DNA from 3 places in the Oryzifoliimicrobium ureilyticum genome. Region 3 is predicted to be linked to each of the others. Evidence: predicted binding sites of a transcription regulator. Region 3 holds the regulator's gene; each other region holds the start of a gene.
The links. The regulator HrcA, encoded in region 3, represses chaperone genes, less so after heat shock. The targets are predictions, from matches to a motif close to GTTAGCACTCNCNNNNNGNGAGTGCTAAC.
Positions count from the first base shown of each region.

Region 1: the regulator HrcA is predicted to act here: its motif matches at 3,661-3,689, upstream of groES (co-chaperone GroES).
Region 2: the regulator HrcA is predicted to act here: its motif matches at 4,528-4,556, upstream of groES (co-chaperone GroES).

Region 1 covers NZ_JBBBVQ010000001.1:219,786-225,652, forward strand. The annotation lists gene VQ830_RS01065 (DoxX family protein) at 1-412, opposite strand, end outside; gene VQ830_RS01070 (glutathione S-transferase N-terminal domain-containing protein) at 761-1,471, shown strand; gene groL (chaperonin GroEL) at 1,616-3,250, opposite strand; gene groES (co-chaperone GroES) at 3,305-3,601, opposite strand; gene VQ830_RS01085 (TIGR01459 family HAD-type hydrolase) at 4,027-4,875, shown strand; gene VQ830_RS01090 (bifunctional riboflavin kinase/FAD synthetase) at 4,885-5,867, shown strand, end outside.
Region 2 covers NZ_JBBBVQ010000001.1:51,210-57,076, reverse strand. The annotation lists gene VQ830_RS00310 (lipopolysaccharide biosynthesis protein) at 1-215, shown strand, start outside; gene VQ830_RS00305 (polysaccharide pyruvyl transferase family protein) at 349-1,371, shown strand; gene VQ830_RS00300 (KTSC domain-containing protein) at 1,536-1,745, opposite strand; gene VQ830_RS00295 (hypothetical protein) at 2,081-2,311, opposite strand; gene groL (chaperonin GroEL) at 2,394-4,022, opposite strand; gene groES (co-chaperone GroES) at 4,068-4,382, opposite strand; gene VQ830_RS00280 (usg protein) at 4,659-4,931, shown strand; gene VQ830_RS00275 (hypothetical protein) at 5,039-5,329, shown strand; gene VQ830_RS00270 (DUF3429 domain-containing protein) at 5,345-5,788, opposite strand; gene VQ830_RS00265 (NAD(P)/FAD-dependent oxidoreductase) at 5,785-5,867, opposite strand, start outside.
Region 3 covers NZ_JBBBVQ010000006.1:103,850-109,716, forward strand. The annotation lists gene VQ830_RS10360 (Hsp20 family protein) at 1-122, opposite strand, end outside; gene VQ830_RS10365 (nucleoside hydrolase) at 318-1,262, shown strand; gene grpE (nucleotide exchange factor GrpE) at 1,340-1,981, opposite strand; gene hrcA (heat-inducible transcriptional repressor HrcA) at 2,091-3,179, opposite strand; gene rph (ribonuclease PH) at 3,306-4,022, shown strand; gene VQ830_RS10385 (VOC family protein) at 4,022-4,438, shown strand; gene rdgB (RdgB/HAM1 family non-canonical purine NTP pyrophosphatase) at 4,447-5,091, shown strand; gene hemW (radical SAM family heme chaperone HemW) at 5,114-5,867, shown strand, end outside.

The DNA.
Region 1 (5,867 bases), on a different contig from region 3:
CCAGCGAATAAGCACCAGGACCGACGATTGCAAGGAAGAGGTAAGCGCCGGCGAGCGTGAAATTCTTCATCATCATGATCTGGTTCATGACGCTGAGGTAGCCGTTGGCCGCATCAGGGAAGCCAGGAACGTTGATTGCGTGACCGTGGAAGAGCACGCCCGTGAAGATGCAGAAGGCAGCAAGCAAGAGGCCTGCGAACTTGGTCTGAAAGCCAACCAGAACGGCGAGGCCCGAAAGCAGCTCGAAAGCGCCAGCAAGATAGGCGAGAAGCGTTGCCGCTGGCAGACCCGCTCCGGTAATCATGCCAGCAGTTGCGGCTGGATCGGTCAACTTTCCGAAGCCTGACATGATGAACATGGCAGACAAGAGGATGCGGGCAACGACAAGAAGGGCGTTATTGGTATTGGACATGGCGGGGTTCCTTAAAATGATCTTTCGCTTCGGCGGCGGCTTGTCATGGGTCGCGCCGTTCCATTGAAATCCGCACCACGATCTTTATCGGCTCGGGTGCCGGCAATGCCGCCGGTGACCGCCGACATCATTCCGTGAGAGCGTTATCGCCTATTTCATCGTTCTTAAAAAGTTGGACGGAAAGCGACAGTTTGTTCAATAAAAAGAGACAACGAGACCGGTTGCTCTATGGGAGAGCTTCTTTTTAAAGCGCCGAATGATAACGGCTAGATAGGATCGCGATCCAACTGCTCCATATAGCAATATGAGGCCAAGGCCGATGGACTTTGGCGCACCAAGGAGAACGCAATGTCAGATCTCTCGATCTTTCCGATCACTCAGCGCTGGCCGGCTCAGCATCCCGACCGCATCCAGCTTTACTCACTGCCGACTCCAAACGGGGTCAAAGTTTCAATTGCCCTTGAGGAGCTGGGACTGCCTTACGAGGCTCACGCGATATCCTTTGCGAAAAACGAACAGAAGTCGCCGGAATTTGTTTCGCTCAATCCCAATGGCCGCATCCCGGCAATCATTGATCCAAGCGGTCCACAAGGAAAGCCGGTAGGCCTCTTCGAGTCCGGTGCCATCTTGCTTTATTTGGCAGAGAAGACCGGAAAGTTGCTCCCGTCAGATCCATCCGCTCGTTACGAAGCCATTTGTTGGCTTTTCTTTCAGATGGGCGGCGTAGGGCCGATGTTCGGCCAATTCGGTCACTTCTTCAAATATGCAGCCGATAAAGTGGCCAACAACGCCTATCCGATGGAAAGGTATCGCGATGAATCCAAGAGGTTGCTGAGCGTTCTGGAAAGCCGGCTTGCGGATCGACAGTGGATTATGGGTGATCTCTACACGATTACCGACATCAGCACGTTTCCGTGGGTGCGGGGGACAGATGTACATTATGGCGCACGAGAGGTGTTGGAGCTCGAAAAATTTCCTGCCGTCATGGCTTGGCTCGACCGCTGCCTTGCACGCCCCGCAAGCACCAAGGGTCTAGAGGTTCCCAAAAGCCCAAACTGAGAACCGCCGCAAGCTTTCAGGCATGTGCGATGTTCGGCAACCGCTAGCGGTCGTCACAAGATCGAACTAATCAGCACAGACAATCTCCAACGAAAAAGGGCGGCCCAAAGACCGCCCTTTCTACTAAGAACTGTGCAGGATAGATTAGAAATCCATGCCGCCCATGCCGCCGCCTGGCATTGCCGGAGCAGCAGATTCTTTCTTCGGAAGTTCAGCAATCATGGCTTCCGTCGTGATCAGCAGCGATGCAACCGAAGCTGCGTTCTGCAGAGCCGTACGAACGACCTTGACCGGGTCGACGATACCCATGGAGATCATGTCACCATATTCGCCGGTCTGGGCGTTGTAGCCGTAGTTGTCTTCGTTCTTTTCAAGGATCTTGCCAACAACGATAGAAGCTTCGTCACCAGCGTTGTCAGCGATCTGACGAACGAGCGACTGCAGAGCGCGGCGAACGATGTTGATGCCGGCTTCCTGATCGTCGTTCTCGCCCTTTGCGACGATCTTCGTGGAAGAACGCAGAAGAGCGACACCACCGCCAGGAACGATACCTTCCTGAACGGCCGCACGGGTTGCGTTCAGAGCGTCGTCGATGCGGTCCTTCTTTTCCTTGACTTCGACTTCCGTCGAGCCGCCAACGCGGATCACGGCAACGCCGCCAGCAAGCTTTGCAAGACGCTCCTGCAGCTTTTCGCGGTCGTAGTCAGAAGTGGTTTCTTCGATCTGAGCCTTGATCTGAGCAACACGGCCTTCGATGTCGGACTTGGCGCCAGCGCCGTCGACGATGGTCGTGTTTTCCTTGGAGATCGAAACACGCTTGGACTTGCCGAGCATGTCGAGCGTAACGTTTTCGAGCTTGATGCCGAGGTCTTCGGAGATAACCGTACCACCCGTCAGGATAGCGATGTCTTCGAGCATGGCCTTGCGGCGATCGCCGAAGCCAGGAGCCTTGACGGCAGCGATCTTCAGGCCGCCACGAAGCTTATTGACGACGAGCGTTGCAAGGGCTTCGCCTTCAACGTCTTCAGCGATGATGAGAAGCGGCTTGCCCGTCTGAACGACAGCTTCGAGCACAGGCAGCATGGCCTGCAGGTTCGAAAGCTTCTTCTCGTGAAGAAGGATGTAAGCGTCATCAAGGTCAGCAACCATCTTTTCAGGGTTGGTGACGAAGTATGGCGACAGATAACCGCGGTCGAACTGCATGCCTTCAACGACTTCGAGTTCGGTTTCAGCAGTCTTGGCTTCTTCGACGGTGATGACGCCTTCGTTGCCGACCTTCTGCATCGCTTCAGCGATGTCGAGACCGATCTGCTTTTCGCCGTTTGCAGAGATCGTACCGACCTGAGCAACTTCTTCCGACGTGTTGATCTTCTTGGCCTTAGCCTGGAGATCCTTGACGACTTCGCCAACAGCGAGGTCGATACCGCGCTTCAGATCCATCGGGTTCATGCCGGCTGCAACAGCCTTGGCGCCTTCGCGGACGATTGCCTGAGCAAGAACCGTTGCCGTCGTTGTACCGTCGCCGGCAACGTCGTTGGTCTTGGAAGCAACTTCGCGCACCATCTGTGCGCCCATGTTTTCGAACTTGTCTTCCAGTTCGATTTCCTTGGCGACAGAAACGCCGTCCTTGGTGATGCGCGGAGCGCCGAAGGACTTGTCGATAACAACGTTACGACCCTTCGGGCCAAGCGTTACCTTCACTGCGTCTGCGAGAACATCGACGCCGCGCAGCATCTTTTCGCGCGCGCTGCGGCCGAATTTAACTTCTTTAGCTGCCATTTTGATAACTCCTGAAAGAGGTGTCAGCGATAATCAGAGTGGGAAACCGGCAGATCAGCCGATAATGCCCATGATGTCGGATTCCTTCATGATCAACAGGTCTTCGCCGTTGATCTTGACTTCGGTACCCGACCACTTGCCGAACAGAACGCGGTCGCCAGCCTTCACGTCGAGAGGAACGATCTTGCCAGATTCATCGCGAGCGCCAGAACCGACAGCGATGATTTCGCCTTCCTGCGGCTTTTCCTTAGCGGTATCTGGAATGATGATCCCGCCCTTGGTCTTTTCTTCGGACTCAACGCGGCGTACAACGACGCGGTCATGCAGGGGGCGGAAGTTGGTGGTTGCCATTAGTCTAATCCCTCGATCAAATGACATCTGCAAGGCCAAGATGGCCCGCATGGATTTGTGTTAGCACTCTACCTTGATGAGTGCTAGCGGCCTGCATTTAAGGACGGTGATTTCGGGAGTCAAGAACGGCGGGTGGGTTTTTCTCGCTGTGGAGGTCGAATATCGTTAGGGTCGGGCTCTCGCTCCAGTTGCGGGTCATACAGCAATGACTGTATCAGCCCCATTGAATTGCGTGCCCCAGGTTCTCGCTGCAAACGAGGTGCCATTGGCGAGTTAAGGGGTAGTGTAAAGACTGGAAGACAAGCCTTTCGGCGTTTTAGCATAGGCGTTTGCCACGATAGTTTTGCTTTGCAAACGGGAAAATGCTTGCCAACGCACCAAGCCTTTGCAATGTCAGCCCCGACAGCAAAAGGATGAGACAGATTATGCCGCAACGGATTGCCGGGTTCGCCGAAATTGCCAAACACTACGATGCGGTATTTTGCGATGTCTGGGGCGTGCTTCACAATGGTGTCGAGCCGTTCGCGGCTGCTGGGCATGCGCTGCAGGCAGCGCGCCAAGAGGGTGTTACCGTCGTTCTTATCACCAATTCGCCGCGCATAGCCCCGCAGGTTGTTGCGCAATTGCAGCAAATTGGTGTTCCTGACGAAGCATACGATGCGATCGTAACGTCAGGAGACGTGACCCGCGCGTTGATCGCCGAAGGGCCGCGTAAGGTTTTCCTGCTCGGGCCCGATCGCGATCTTGCTCTCATTGAGGGTCTTGGCGTCGAACGCGTTGGCGAAAAGGATGCAGAGGTTGTCGTTTGCACCGGGTTTTTTGACGATGAAACCGAAACGCCGGAAGATTACACAGATATGTTGAAGGCATTTGCATCGCGTTCCGTGCCGATGATCTGCGCCAATCCAGATCTGATCGTTGAACGCGGCCATCGGATGATCCCTTGTGCGGGCGCGATGGCTGCCTATTACGCCCAGCTTGGCGGCAGCATTCGGATCGCGGGCAAGCCTCATAATCCGATTTACGAAGCAGTCTTTGCCGAAGCGCAAAGATTGAGAGGAGGACTGGAGAAGAACCGCGTTGTTGCAATCGGAGACGGAATGCCGACGGATGTGCGTGGCGCGCTCGATTTTGGTCTCGACCTTCTCTACATCAGCGGCGGCATTCATGCCAAGGAATACACCGTGCATGGCGAGACCGACGAGGCTCTTCTCGTTGACTACCTTCATCGCGAACAGGTCGCCCCGCGGTGGTGGATGCCGCGCCTGGCTTAGGGAGCGCTCATGAAGCTTTTTCATCGCAACGAGAATCGCCAGCCGCTTCCAGACCATCTGCATGGCGGCGTGATTGCCATCGGAAACTTCGATGGTGTTCATCGCGGTCACCAGTCTGTCCTTAGTGAGGCGCTGAAGATTGCACAGCAGCGGCAGGTTCCAGCGCTTGTCCTGACCTTCGAGCCACATCCAAGAACGGTGTTTAAGCCGCAAACGCCTGTCTTTCGTCTGACGCCCGCGCCCTTAAAGGCGCAAATCCTGGACATTTTGGGGTTCGATGCTGTTGTCGAATACCCGTTTTCATATGAGTTCTCCCAACGATCGGCAGAAGATTTCGTCCGGTCGATCTTGAAAGACTGGCTACACGCAAGCGAAATCGTCACCGGCTTCGACTTTCATTTCGGTCATAGCCGGGAGGGCGGGCCAGCCTTTCTGATGGAAGCTGGAAAACGGCATGGCTTTGGCGTGACGCTGATCGATGCCTATCGCGACGAAAATGCCGAGGTTGTTTCCTCAAGCCGCATTCGCAGCGAGTTGAGCAATGGCGACGTCGTTGGCGCATCGGGTCTGCTCGGCTACCGCTACACGGTGGAGTCAACGGTTGTGGGCGGGGAAAAACTTGGTCGCCAGCTCGGTTATCCGACAGCCAATATGGCTTTGCCCCCTGAAGTTGAGTTGAAGACAGGCATCTATGCCGTTCGCTTTCGTCTGCCGGATGGCACACTCCACGATGCTGTCGCAAGCTATGGGCGTCGTCCGACGGTTACGCAGAACGGATTGCCACTTCTGGAGACCTATCTTTTCGACTTCTCTGGCGATCTCTACGATAAAAGCTGCGCCGTATCCTTATTCGGTTATTTGAGGCCGGAGTTGAAGTTCGACGGGCTTGAACCCCTCGTTGCGCAGATGCGTCGGGACGAAGAGGAAGCACGAGCTTTGCTGGGTGGCGTCAAGCCACTGAGCCAGCTCGATTTGGCGCTTTGTTTCAGCGC
Region 2 (5,867 bases), on a different contig from region 3:
TTATTGCAGCCGCCGTCATGGGGCTCGTCGTGTGGTTCTGCCATCCAATCATCGGCAGTCACATCGAGAACCGTTGGCTTTCGCTTTTCACGACAATCGCCATCGGCGGGATCGTTTATCTCGGCCTGCTACCGGTTATTGGACGATCAGCCATGCGGCCCTACATCGCATTGGTGGCTTCCGTGCTGCCGATCAGAAAGCGGGCTCAGGCATGATCGATGCTAAGCCCATTATCGAAAGACTGCAGTTCCCAAGACAGGTCATGGAGAGGATAGGCAGATCAAAATCTATCGCTTGGAATAGATCGATCCGTGCTTGCGTTCTCCCCACGCTCAAAAGGAGTTTTTAATGCTGGAAACCAATGTTGCAACGATCCAGAGACTTCAGCGGCTGATCACCGATCGGCTTGCCGATCTCTTCGATCCCAATGAGCGCTTTGCGCTTTTAGACTTCCCCAACCACTACAACATCGGTGACAGCGCTATTTGGCTGGGCGAACTTGCCTACTTCGATGGACGTAAGACACGGCCATCTTATGTGACCGAAATCCCCACATATGACGAAGCACGCATGCTCGGAGCGATCGGTGACGGCCGCATCTTCCTGCACGGTGGGGGTAATTTCGGGGATATTTGGGCTGGGTATAGGCAGTTCCGCGAGCATATGCTCGACCGCTTCAAAGGCCGGCCGATCGTGCAAATGCCACAGACCATTCATTTCCGCGAGCAGTCGGGGATCGACAGTACGGCACGCGCTATCGAACGCCACGGCAATTTTACGCTTCTCGTGCGCGACCAGCGCAGCCTCGAATTTGCGCAAAAGTGGTTTCAGTGCGAAACGCGCCTTTGCCCGGATATGGCTTTCTGCATCGGTCCTGTCGAAAAGCCAAAACCGCAGCATGAGCTTCTCTTGAACCTGCGCGAAGATCAGGAAGTTGGCGCGCCACAAGATCTGACAGCAGCGACCAGCCGCCCGGGCACTGTGAAGTCCGACTGGCCGGATGAGCCGGCTGATTTCCAGCGTACAACAAAACACACGGCAATCCTCAAGGGCCTGATGTCCGGCAGGATCGGCGGACGCGCAAAGATGACCGAACTTGCTTACCGCGAACGTGCTCAACAGCGGTTCGACCGTGGCGTTGCACTTCTCGGCTCTGCTAAGCAAGTGATCACGGACCGTATGCATGGCCATATCATGTGCGTGCTGATTGGCGCCGATCACTGCGTTCTTGACAACAGCTATGGCAAGACGAGCAGCTTCATTGAAGCCTGGCAGACCTGTAATGGTGAAAAAGCTGCTATTGTTTCCACGGTGGACCAGGCGCTTGAAATCCTGGACGCAAGACGCGTGCGTCAGAGTCAGGCTGCGTAAGGCCGGTCGAAATGCCTGCACGACCCTATGCTGGGGTCGTGCAATTCGTTTGTTGCGGTCTGAAATTTATGCGACCGCAACAAGGCTTATGCCTTAAGTTCCGACATATTCAGGATGCGAACGCAATCAGCTTCTAGCCTGCGCATCAAGAAAAAAGGATTGATTTAAGCGGCAAGCCGCTTGAAGCGTGTGCGGATGTGGTCGATGTAATGCTGCCCGGGCGAAGGCGCGGCGACCATGGCGTGAATGGCCTCTTCCGTGACGCCCTCAAAGAGACGCTCTTCACCATTCTTGAACTGGATATAAAGCCGTCCGTCTTCCGGCCGAAAATAGATCGACTTAATGATCCGGGAATTGACAGAAACTTCCTTCATGTGCCGCGGGTCCTCTGTTTTGCAAAACTTCTTCTTCAACATGACGGACATGGTTTGTCCCCCTGTCTTGTTTCATGAAGGCGAGGCTAGCAAAAAGGAGCAAAAATTAGGTCAACCGACTTGGTTGATCGAAGGTTACATGGCGGCTGTATTGAGTGCGATTACACCGCAACTCGTATCATTATGGGATAGCCCATCGCTTGGAGGCGTTTGCAGTCGCGGTTATGCCGAAAATTGAGGTCAATCCCGCGTGCGACGTTAAGTCTTGAATGCTGACAAGAAGCAGAGCGCCAGTTCCCTGCCGCTCTGTCATCCGATTTGTTGGCGAGCTTGCCTCAGGTCAATACAGCCTGGCGAGACGGTGGTATTTCGCGCTCTGGCGGGGAAGGTTCATATGCTGCTTCAACCATAGCTCGCAGTTGGTCTGGCTTGCGAACGCCTTGGCGATAAAGCTGCACGGTGATTGCAGCAATCCGCTGCGCTTCTGGAGATGCTTTGTCGAACCCCACCTGGAGGCGGAAGGCATCGAAAACGCGCTGACAAATCATGAGGTCCCGCGCATCCATGCCTGTTTCCAAACGTCTTAAAACGGCCTGAACCATGATCGTACGAAAAGGCCCGCCTTATCGAGGCGGGCCAAACATCATCTTAGAAGTCCATGCCTGCGCCCGCCGGCACTGGAGCAGCGGCTTCCTTCTTCGGCTTTTCTGCAATCATTGCTTCTGTCGTCACGAGAAGGCCGGCGACAGAGGCTGCATCTTGCAGCGCGGTACGCACGACTTTCGCAGGATCGATAACTCCCTGGCTGTAGAGATCGCCGAACTCGCCGGTCTGAGCATTCCAGCCATAGGAGAAATCGCTCTTTTCGCGCAGCTTGCCGACGATGACCGAACCTTCTGCACCGGCATTTTCAGCGATCTGGCGAACTGGCGCTTCAATGGCACGGCGGACAATATCGACACCGACGCGTTGATCGTCATTGGCGAACTTCACGGCATCGAGCGCCTTGATCGCGCGCAGCAAGGCAATGCCGCCACCAGGCAGAATACCTTCCTCCACTGCGGCGCGGGTTGCGTGCAGCGCATCGTCCACCCGATCCTTCTTTTCCTTGACTTCGACTTCCGTCGAGCCGCCAACGCGGATCACGGCAACGCCGCCAGCGAGCTTTGCGAGACGCTCCTGCAGCTTTTCGCGGTCATAGTCAGAGGTGGTTTCTTCGATCTGGGCGCGAATCTGTGCCGTGCGGCCTTCGATGTCGGACTTTGCGCCTGCGCCGTCAACGACCGTGGTATTTTCCTTATCGATTACGACCTTTTTCGCCCTGCCCAGCATGTCGAGCGTGACATTTTCGAGCTTAATGCCGAGGTCCTCGGAGATCACGGTACCGCCCGTCAGGATGGCGATGTCTTCCAGCATGGCCTTACGGCGATCGCCGAAGCCGGGAGCCTTGACGGCAGCAATCTTCAGGCCGCCGCGCAGCTTGTTGACCACGAGGGTCGCCAGCGCTTCGCCTTCAACATCTTCAGCGATAACGAGAAGCGGCTTACCGGACTGAACGACTGCTTCAAGAACCGGCAACATTGCTTGCAAGTTGGAGAGCTTCTTCTCATAAATGAGGATGTAAGGCTCTTCCAGCTCCACGCGCATCTTGTCCTGATTGGTGACGAAGTATGGCGAGAGGTAACCGCGGTCGAACTGCATGCCTTCAACAACTTCAAGTTCGGTTTCAGCGGTTTTGGCTTCTTCGACGGTGATGACGCCTTCGTTGCCGACCTTTTCCATCGCTTCGGCAAGATAACGGCCGATTTCCGCGTCGCCATTGGCGGAGATCGTGCCGACCTGAGCAATTTCTGAATTGTTGGAGATCTTGCGTGCATTGCGCTTCAGCTCTCCAACAACGGCATCCACGGCAAGGTCAATACCGCGCTTCAGGTCCATCGGGTTCATGCCCGACGCAACGGCTTTCGCGCCTTCCTTAACGATCGCTTGGGCCAGAACCGTTGCGGTGGTGGTGCCGTCACCAGCGAGGTCGTTGGTCTTGGAGGCCACTTCGCGCAGCATCTGCGCGCCCATGTTTTCGAACTTGTCTTCCAGCTCGATTTCCTTGGCAACGGACACACCGTCCTTGGTAATGCGAGGAGCGCCGAACGACTTATCGATCACCACGTTACGGCCCTTCGGACCGAGGGTCACTTTGACGGCATTTGCCAGCGTGTCGACGCCGCGCAGCATCTTCTCGCGGGCCTCGCTATGAAACTTGACTTCTTTAGCAGCCATTCTTTCAATCCTTTCAAAGCTTTGATGTCACAGATGAAGAAGCTCTCAGGCAGCTTTCTTCTCGGCGAGCTTTGCGTCGATCACACCCATGACGTCGCTCTCCTTCATGATGAGAAGGTCTTCGCCATTGATCTTGATCTCGGTGCCGGACCATTTGCCGAACAGGATACGGTCGCCGACTGTCACATCGAGCGCCTGGAGCTGGCCGGCTTCGTTGCGAGCGCCAGGTCCAACGGCAATGACTTCGCCTTCCTGCGGTTTTTCTTTGGCTGTGTCGGGAATGATAATGCCGCCTTTTGTCTTTTCTTCCGATTCGATGCGGCGGACGAGAATTCGGTCGTGAAGCGGTCGGAACGTCATGTTTTCCTCCTGGACAAACGATGATGATCAAGATTCCCCTCGGACCGGATGACCAGTCCGGACGGATTGCAATCCCATTCTGGCGATCGCGCGGGATGAGATCGTTTCGCCGATTTTTATTTTCAAGAGGCCGTAGGGGAAAAAAATTAGCACTCGCCTCATTTTGCTACTAACGCCCTGATTAGATTGACATAAAATTTTTAAGAAGTGGATTTTCCAGTTGCGAATGACGCCGTCCGGCGGCACCATCATCGTGTCATGAAACGGAGGCAAAGAATGCGTTTTACTTCTGAATTGGAAATGCAAATGGCCGGCTACGGTCTGACGACAGCGCATATTCTATATCGCATGCCCGATTTCGGGTCCGTTCTGCAAAGCTACGTCTGGCAGGATTACGATCTGGCGCCCGATTTTCCCGAAATGCGTAAGTTTCTGAATTTTTGGGAAACGAAGTTGGAGGGACCCCTTCACTCAGTTCGTTACACGCATCGTCAGTTGGTTGGTCCCAGTGAATGGAAAAAAGTGACGGGCGAGATCAGGCTGCATTGACAGCATCTTGAACGCAAAAAATATCCTTCCTATTTCCTCTGCGCCGAGGCTCGTGACGCAGCTCGGCACCGGAACAAGATCAACCGATTTGTACCGAGAGCATGACGATGGAAGGATACCAAAAATCAATTCGTGATATGAGCGTTGACGAGCGTGAGGAGGCCTTAGCGCATCTTGCAGACACGCTGGAAGGCAGCGCTTACGAGGCGTTTATTGAAGGCCAGAAAGGCTTTGCCACCCTTTCGCGGAATATGGCGACAGCCATCAAGGCAAATGCCGATGAGCTGGCACGCTTCGACATCGACGCTGCGGACAAGATTGTCCAGCACGCCCGATATTTGCTCCATCAGTTCCGTATAGCCAGACCCCATAAGCCGGTCAGCATGGCAGTGCATTGATCATGCCCAACGGCTTCAAAGGTAGAGGAAGGCGGCGCAATAGGCTGCTGCCACGATCGCCGTTACGCTCAAGCGAAGCTTTATATACCATGAGGCTTCCAAACCTGCCTTTCGCAGGTTGAGATCCGCCGCAAGGAGACCCAAGAAACTTGCCAGCTGAATCGCAAGCGATGCGTGAAGATACGAGCGCGGCAGAAGAAGCGATGCCCAAGCAACGAGCGCAAGGATATTGCTGACAACAAGCTGTGCGATCGGAACATTGCTGGCAGTTTGGCTGAGACCCCAGAGCGCGCCCGCCATGAATGCCGCTATGATCGCGCCGTAGGTGAGAAACGCTGTTTCATGATCGGGCAAAACGGCATCCGCGAGAGGCAGATGGGGTGAAAGCAACAGGATGAAAGGAGCAGCACCGGCGATAGTCAAAATCGCGGAAACGCTTTTCGTGGCTGGGTGTGTCATATGTTTTGCCGCGCCATTTCGTTCATCTTGTCTGCCAATATTGCCCCGCTCATAAACGCGGCTTCCACACGGTTGCCGA
Region 3 (5,867 bases):
GAAACGCGTTCAATATTGTACGGAGGATATCCGTCGCTCGCTTTGGAAATCCGCTCAAGCGTCTTTTCCATGGCGTCGAAGCCCAGCAGCAGCGGGCTGGCAAAAGGTGTCATACGGCTCATTTTTCAAGTCCTTGATCCAAGCGACCTTTCCGGACCTTTCTGCAAGCATCCAGACCGGACCAATATGGGAAGCTTGAGTCGCCAGCGCAAGATATCCCTTTCAGGAAGCGCGCCTTGACAAAGGCTTCGGTGCCTTTCAATCAAGATGATCATGCATGGCGTGGCTGCGTTGAAATCGATGAAAGGGTGAGAACTATGAGCAGTTTGCGGAAGATCATTATCGATACGGATCCCGGTCAGGACGATGCAGCCGCAATCATGCTGGCCTTCGGCAGCCCGAGCGAAATCGAGATACTCGGGATTACGGCTGTTGCCGGCAATGTGCCGCTTTCTTATACGAGCCGCAATGCGCGCATCATCTGCGAACTTTGCGGGCGCACCGATACGAGAGTCTTTGCCGGGGCCGACAAGCCGATCAAGCGCAAACTGGTGACCGCCGAGCATGTGCACGGAAAAACGGGTCTCGATGGTCCTGTTCTGCCGGAGCCGACCATGGCGCTTCAGCAAGGCCATGCCGTCGATTTCATCGTTGATACGATCCGCCGCGAGGAAGAGGGGAGTGTCACGCTCTGCACGCTTGGGCCTTTAACGAATATCGCCCTTGCCTTTGAAAAGGCACCGGACATCGTATCGCGCATCAGGGAACTCGTCATGATGGGCGGCGGCTTTTTTGAAGGGGGCAACATCACGCCCGCTGCGGAATTCAATATCTATGTCGATCCGGAAGCTGCCGATATCGTCTTCCGATCTGGGGTCCCGATCGTGATGATGCCGCTCGACGTGACACATCAGCTTCTCACCCGCAAGGACCGCGTAGGCCGGATGGCGGAGATTGGAACGCCGCCAGCCAAGGCCATGGTGGAGATGCTCGAATTCTTCGAGCGCTTCGACGTGGAGAAGTATGGCTCGGACGGCGGGCCACTGCATGATCCGACCGTCATTGCCTATCTCTTGAAACCTGAGCTGTTCAGCGGACGTGAGTGCAATGTCGAAATTGAAACTAAGTCGGAACTCACTGAAGGCATGACCGTCGTCGACTGGTGGCATGTCACCGATCGCAAGCGCAATGCCAAGGTGATGCGGTTCGTCGATGCGGACGGCTTCTTTGATCTTTTGATCGAGCGATTTGCCCGGATCTGACGAGCCGTTACGAAAAAAGCGCGAGCCGGGCTCGCCGGATCGCGCTCTGGCTTTAAGCTTGCTTTGATCTTAAATGATCACGCGTCTTTCTGATCGAGGTAGGAGTTGCCCGCATCCTGGTCGATCTTCGGGCCGCCTTTGGCGACGCCGACCATGGCGGGGCGCAACACGCGCTCGCCAATGGTGTATCCGGCCTGGACGACTTGAACGACCGTATTGTTCGGCACATCCGGGTTCGGCACTTCGAACATGGCTTGATGGAAGTTCGGGTCGAACTTCTGTCCGACAGCGTCCAATTGACGGACGCCGTGTCTCTCAAGGGCGCCCAACATCGAGCGTTCCGTCATCTCTACGCCTTCGATCAAGCTTTGAAGACCGGCATTGCCAGCTTCCTTTGCCTCAGCGGGAATAGCATCAAGCGCACGACGCAAATTGTCGGCAACCGCCAGCATGTCGCGTGCAAAACCTGCGACGGAATAGGACTTTGCATCCTTCACGTCGCGTTCGGTGCGCCGACGCAAATTATCCATCTCGGCAGCAAGGCGAAGATAGCGATCGCGGAGTTCGGAATTTTCCGCTTTCAGGACATCCAGCGGATCGGGTTCACTCGCCGCCTCAGGTTCCTGTGCAGCAGTTTCTTGCTCGACGTTCGCGGCCGCGTCGGCTGCAGCTTCCGCCGCGGCGGCATCAGGTCCGTTTTTCGTCGTTTCGTCAGTCATGACGCTCTCCGGTTATCAGATGTCAAAGGGGTTGGGCCCGATATCGAGCTTCATTTTCGAAAAATCAAGTCCGCGTGAGCAAGAAGACGGAACAAGCGTGAAATTGACGCTAATGCCCGCCTCTCGACAGGCGTGAAATAAGCTGCGCCGTATAGTCCACCATGGGAACGAGGCGCGAATAGTTGAGCCTCGTCGGCCCGATCACGCCAACGGCGCCAACGATCCGCTCATCCTCGTCGCGATAGGGCGCAACGATCAGCGAGGAACCGGACAGGGAAAACAGCTTGTTCTCCGAGCCAATGAAGATGCGTACTCCGGATCCGCTTTCGGCCAAGTTGAGGAGCTCGATCAGACTATCCTTGCGTTCGAGATCGTCGAACAGCATGCGTAAGCGATCAATATCTTCAGCGCCGTCGAGCCCTTCCAGAAGATTGGCGCGGCCGCGGATGATCAGTTGGGCCGGCTTTTCTTTCTCAGCGCTTCCGGCCCAAACAGCAATCCCTCGCTCGATCAGTTCCTGGGACAACGTATCGAGCTCGCGGCGCACATCGTCCTTGAGCCGACTGAGCTGTTGCCGGAACTCGGACAAGGTCTGCCCCGTCATGTGGGCATTCAAAAAGTTGGCGGCCTCAACGAGCTGCGCCGACGTCGTTCCGGCCGGCAGCTCGATAATACGATTTTCGACCTGGTCATGGTCACCGACAAGAATGGCGAGCGCTTTCGTTGGCTCGAGCCGAATGAATTCGACATGTTTGAGAACCGGATCGCTTTTTGACGTGATGACCAAGCCCGCACCGCGCGAAATGCCCGACAACATGCTGCTGGCATCGTTCATCACCGATTCAAGAGGCTTATCACGCCCGTCGATCCGCATCTGCCGGTCGATAGTTGCCCGTTCTTCCGGCGAAAGGTCCCCGACTTGCATGAAGGCATCGACGAAGAAGCGCAAACCGATCTGCGTCGGCAAACGCCCGGCGCTGATATGAGGGGAATAGATGAGGCCCAATTCCTCGAGATCGCTCATCACGTTGCGCACGGATGCCGGCGAGAGCGACATGGGCAGGAGGCGGGAAAGGTTGCGCGAACCGAGCGGCTCCCCGTTTTCCAGATAGCCTTCAACGATACGACGAAAGATCTCCCTTGAGCGCTCGTCCAGCGGAATCACAGTCTCCGAACCCTGCGTCGTTCTAAAACCCATGAGGCCTTTGGAACTCCTTTTGTTGTTTCCACGAAATATAGTCATTCGCGGCCGCCGATGAAAAGGGAATTTGCAAATGAACGCGCTCAATCGTAGAAGGCACGCAACGAAATAAGGAGACGACGGATGCGGCCATCAGGCAGAAAGACCGACCAAATGCGCAAAGTCTCGTTCGAGCGCAACTTTGCCAAACATGCCGAAGGCTCCTGTCTCGTCAAATTTGGCGACACGCACGTGCTGTGCACCGCAAGCCTGGAAGAAAAAACGCCGCCGTGGCTGCGCAATTCCGGCAAGGGCTGGGTCACTGCCGAATATGGCATGTTGCCCCGTGCGACAGGCGAGCGGACTAAGCGCGAGGCAGCCGCCGGCAAGCAAGGCGGCCGTACGCAGGAAATTCAGCGCCTGGTTGGCCGCTCGCTGCGCGCAGTCGTCGACCTCACAGCATTGGGTGAGCGGCAGATTACGATCGATTGCGATGTGCTGCAGGCTGACGGGGGAACCCGCACGGCCTCGATCACCGGCGGCTGGGTCGCGCTCCACGACTGCCTGAAGTGGATGGAAAACCGCAACATGATCAAGATCGATCGGGTCTTGAAGGACCACGTTGCAGCAATCTCTTGCGGTATCTTTGCAGGACAGTCTGTCATCGATCTCGACTACCTGGAAGATTCTGCGGCAGAAACGGACGCGAACTTTGTCATGACAGGGGCCGGCGGTATCGTGGAAATCCAGGGAACGGCCGAGGGCGCGCCTTTTAGCGAAGATCAGTTTTCGTCATTGATGGGCCTGGCAAAGGCGGGTATCCGTGAATTGGTCGATCTGCAGAAGCAGGCAATTGGCTGATGCGGGACATGCTGGAAGGCATTCTGGAGACGGCGCTTTATGCCGAAGATCTCGATGCGGCGGAAAATTTCTACGGACATATTCTGGAGCTTGAGAAAGTCAGCCGCGCCGACGATAGACATGTCTTCTACCGCAGCGGCAACGGTATGCTGCTGATCTTCAATCCGAACGAAACGGTGAAGCCGCCGGAACAAGATGCGCTTCAGGTCCCTCCTCACGGCACAAGAGGCCAGGGGCATATATGTTTTCGCGTTTCGGCCGAAAACCTCGATCGGATTGCAATAAGGCTCGAAGCTGCGGGCATTCTCATTGAATCGCGCGTATCATGGCCAAATGGCGGCCGGTCGATCTATTTCCGCGACCCGGCCGGCAATAGCCTGGAATGCGCTGAAGCCCGCATCTGGGGCATCGTATAGGAACTGGAATGCGCAAACTCGATACCAAAACAATCGTTGTCGCCAGTCACAATGCCGGCAAGATCCGTGAAATCGAAGATCTCATTGGACCTCTCGGGTTTTCGGCAAAGTCTGCCGCAGAGCTGAAGTTCGCCGAACCTGACGAAACGGGAACGACCTTCGAAGAGAACGCTGCCATCAAGGCACTCGCCTCGGCCAAGGCCGCCGGGATGCCGGCTTTGTCGGATGATTCCGGGATCGTTATCGATGCGCTGGGTGGCCGACCCGGCGTCTACACCGCCAATTGGGCCGAGACGGCGGACGGCACGCGCGACTTCGCGATGGCGATGCAAAAGGTCGAAACCGCTTTGCAGGATGCCGGCGCAACGAAGCCGGAACAGCGGACGGCACGATTCGTCAGTGTGCTTTGCCTTGCCTGGCCGGACGGCCATACTGAGTTTTTTCGGGGTGAGGTCGAAGGTCTGGTCGTTTGGCCGCCGCGAGGCACGCAGGGTTTTGGATATGATCCCGTTTTTCAACCTCTCGGTCATGAACGAACCTTCGGCGAAATGAGTGCGGAGGAAAAGCATGGTTGGCGGCCCGGCGATCCCGTCGCTCTTTCGCATCGTGCGCGGGCCTTCAAGATCTTTGTAGAGACCTGCCTGGAGCTTTGAACGAGCAGTGGATATTCTGGATATGCCGCAAGATACGGTGCTAGACGGCGGCTTGTTAAAGGACACGGGCGATCCCGGCTTTGGTGTCTATGTCCACTGGCCATTTTGTGCCGCTAAGTGCCCCTATTGTGACTTTAACAGCCATGTACGGCATCAGGCCATCGATCAGGAACGCTTTGCCAGGGCGTTCCAGCAGGAAATCTCGGTTGCCCGGCAGATGAGCGGCCCCAAAACCGTCACGAGCATCTTTCTCGGCGGCGGAACGCCGTCACTCATGAAGCCGGAGACGGTCGACACCATTCTGCAATCGATTGCGGAACATTGGCATGTTCCAGACGGTATCGAGATCACTATGGAGGCCAATCCTTCCAGCGTGGAAGCAGAGCGTTTCCGTGGCTACCGTGCTGCTGGGGTCAATCGTGTGTCGCTGGGCGTTCAGGCTCTCAATGACCGGGATCTGAAATTTCTCGGTCGCCTGCACAATGTCGAAGATGCCCTGAAAGCCATCCGGCTCGCCCGCGAGATTTTTCCGCGCATGTCGTTCGACCTGATCTATGCCAGGCCCAACCAGACGGTGGCTGACTGGGAGGCTGAATTGATCGAGGCCATGTCTTATGCGGTCGATCATCTTTCGCTCTACCAATTGACCATCGAGGAAGGCACGCCGTTTTACGGTCTGCACAAGGCCGGCAAGCTCATCGTTCCCGATGGCGATCACTCCGCTCTGCTCTATGAAGCGACGCAGGCGATTACGGCGGCCAATGGCTTACCGGCCT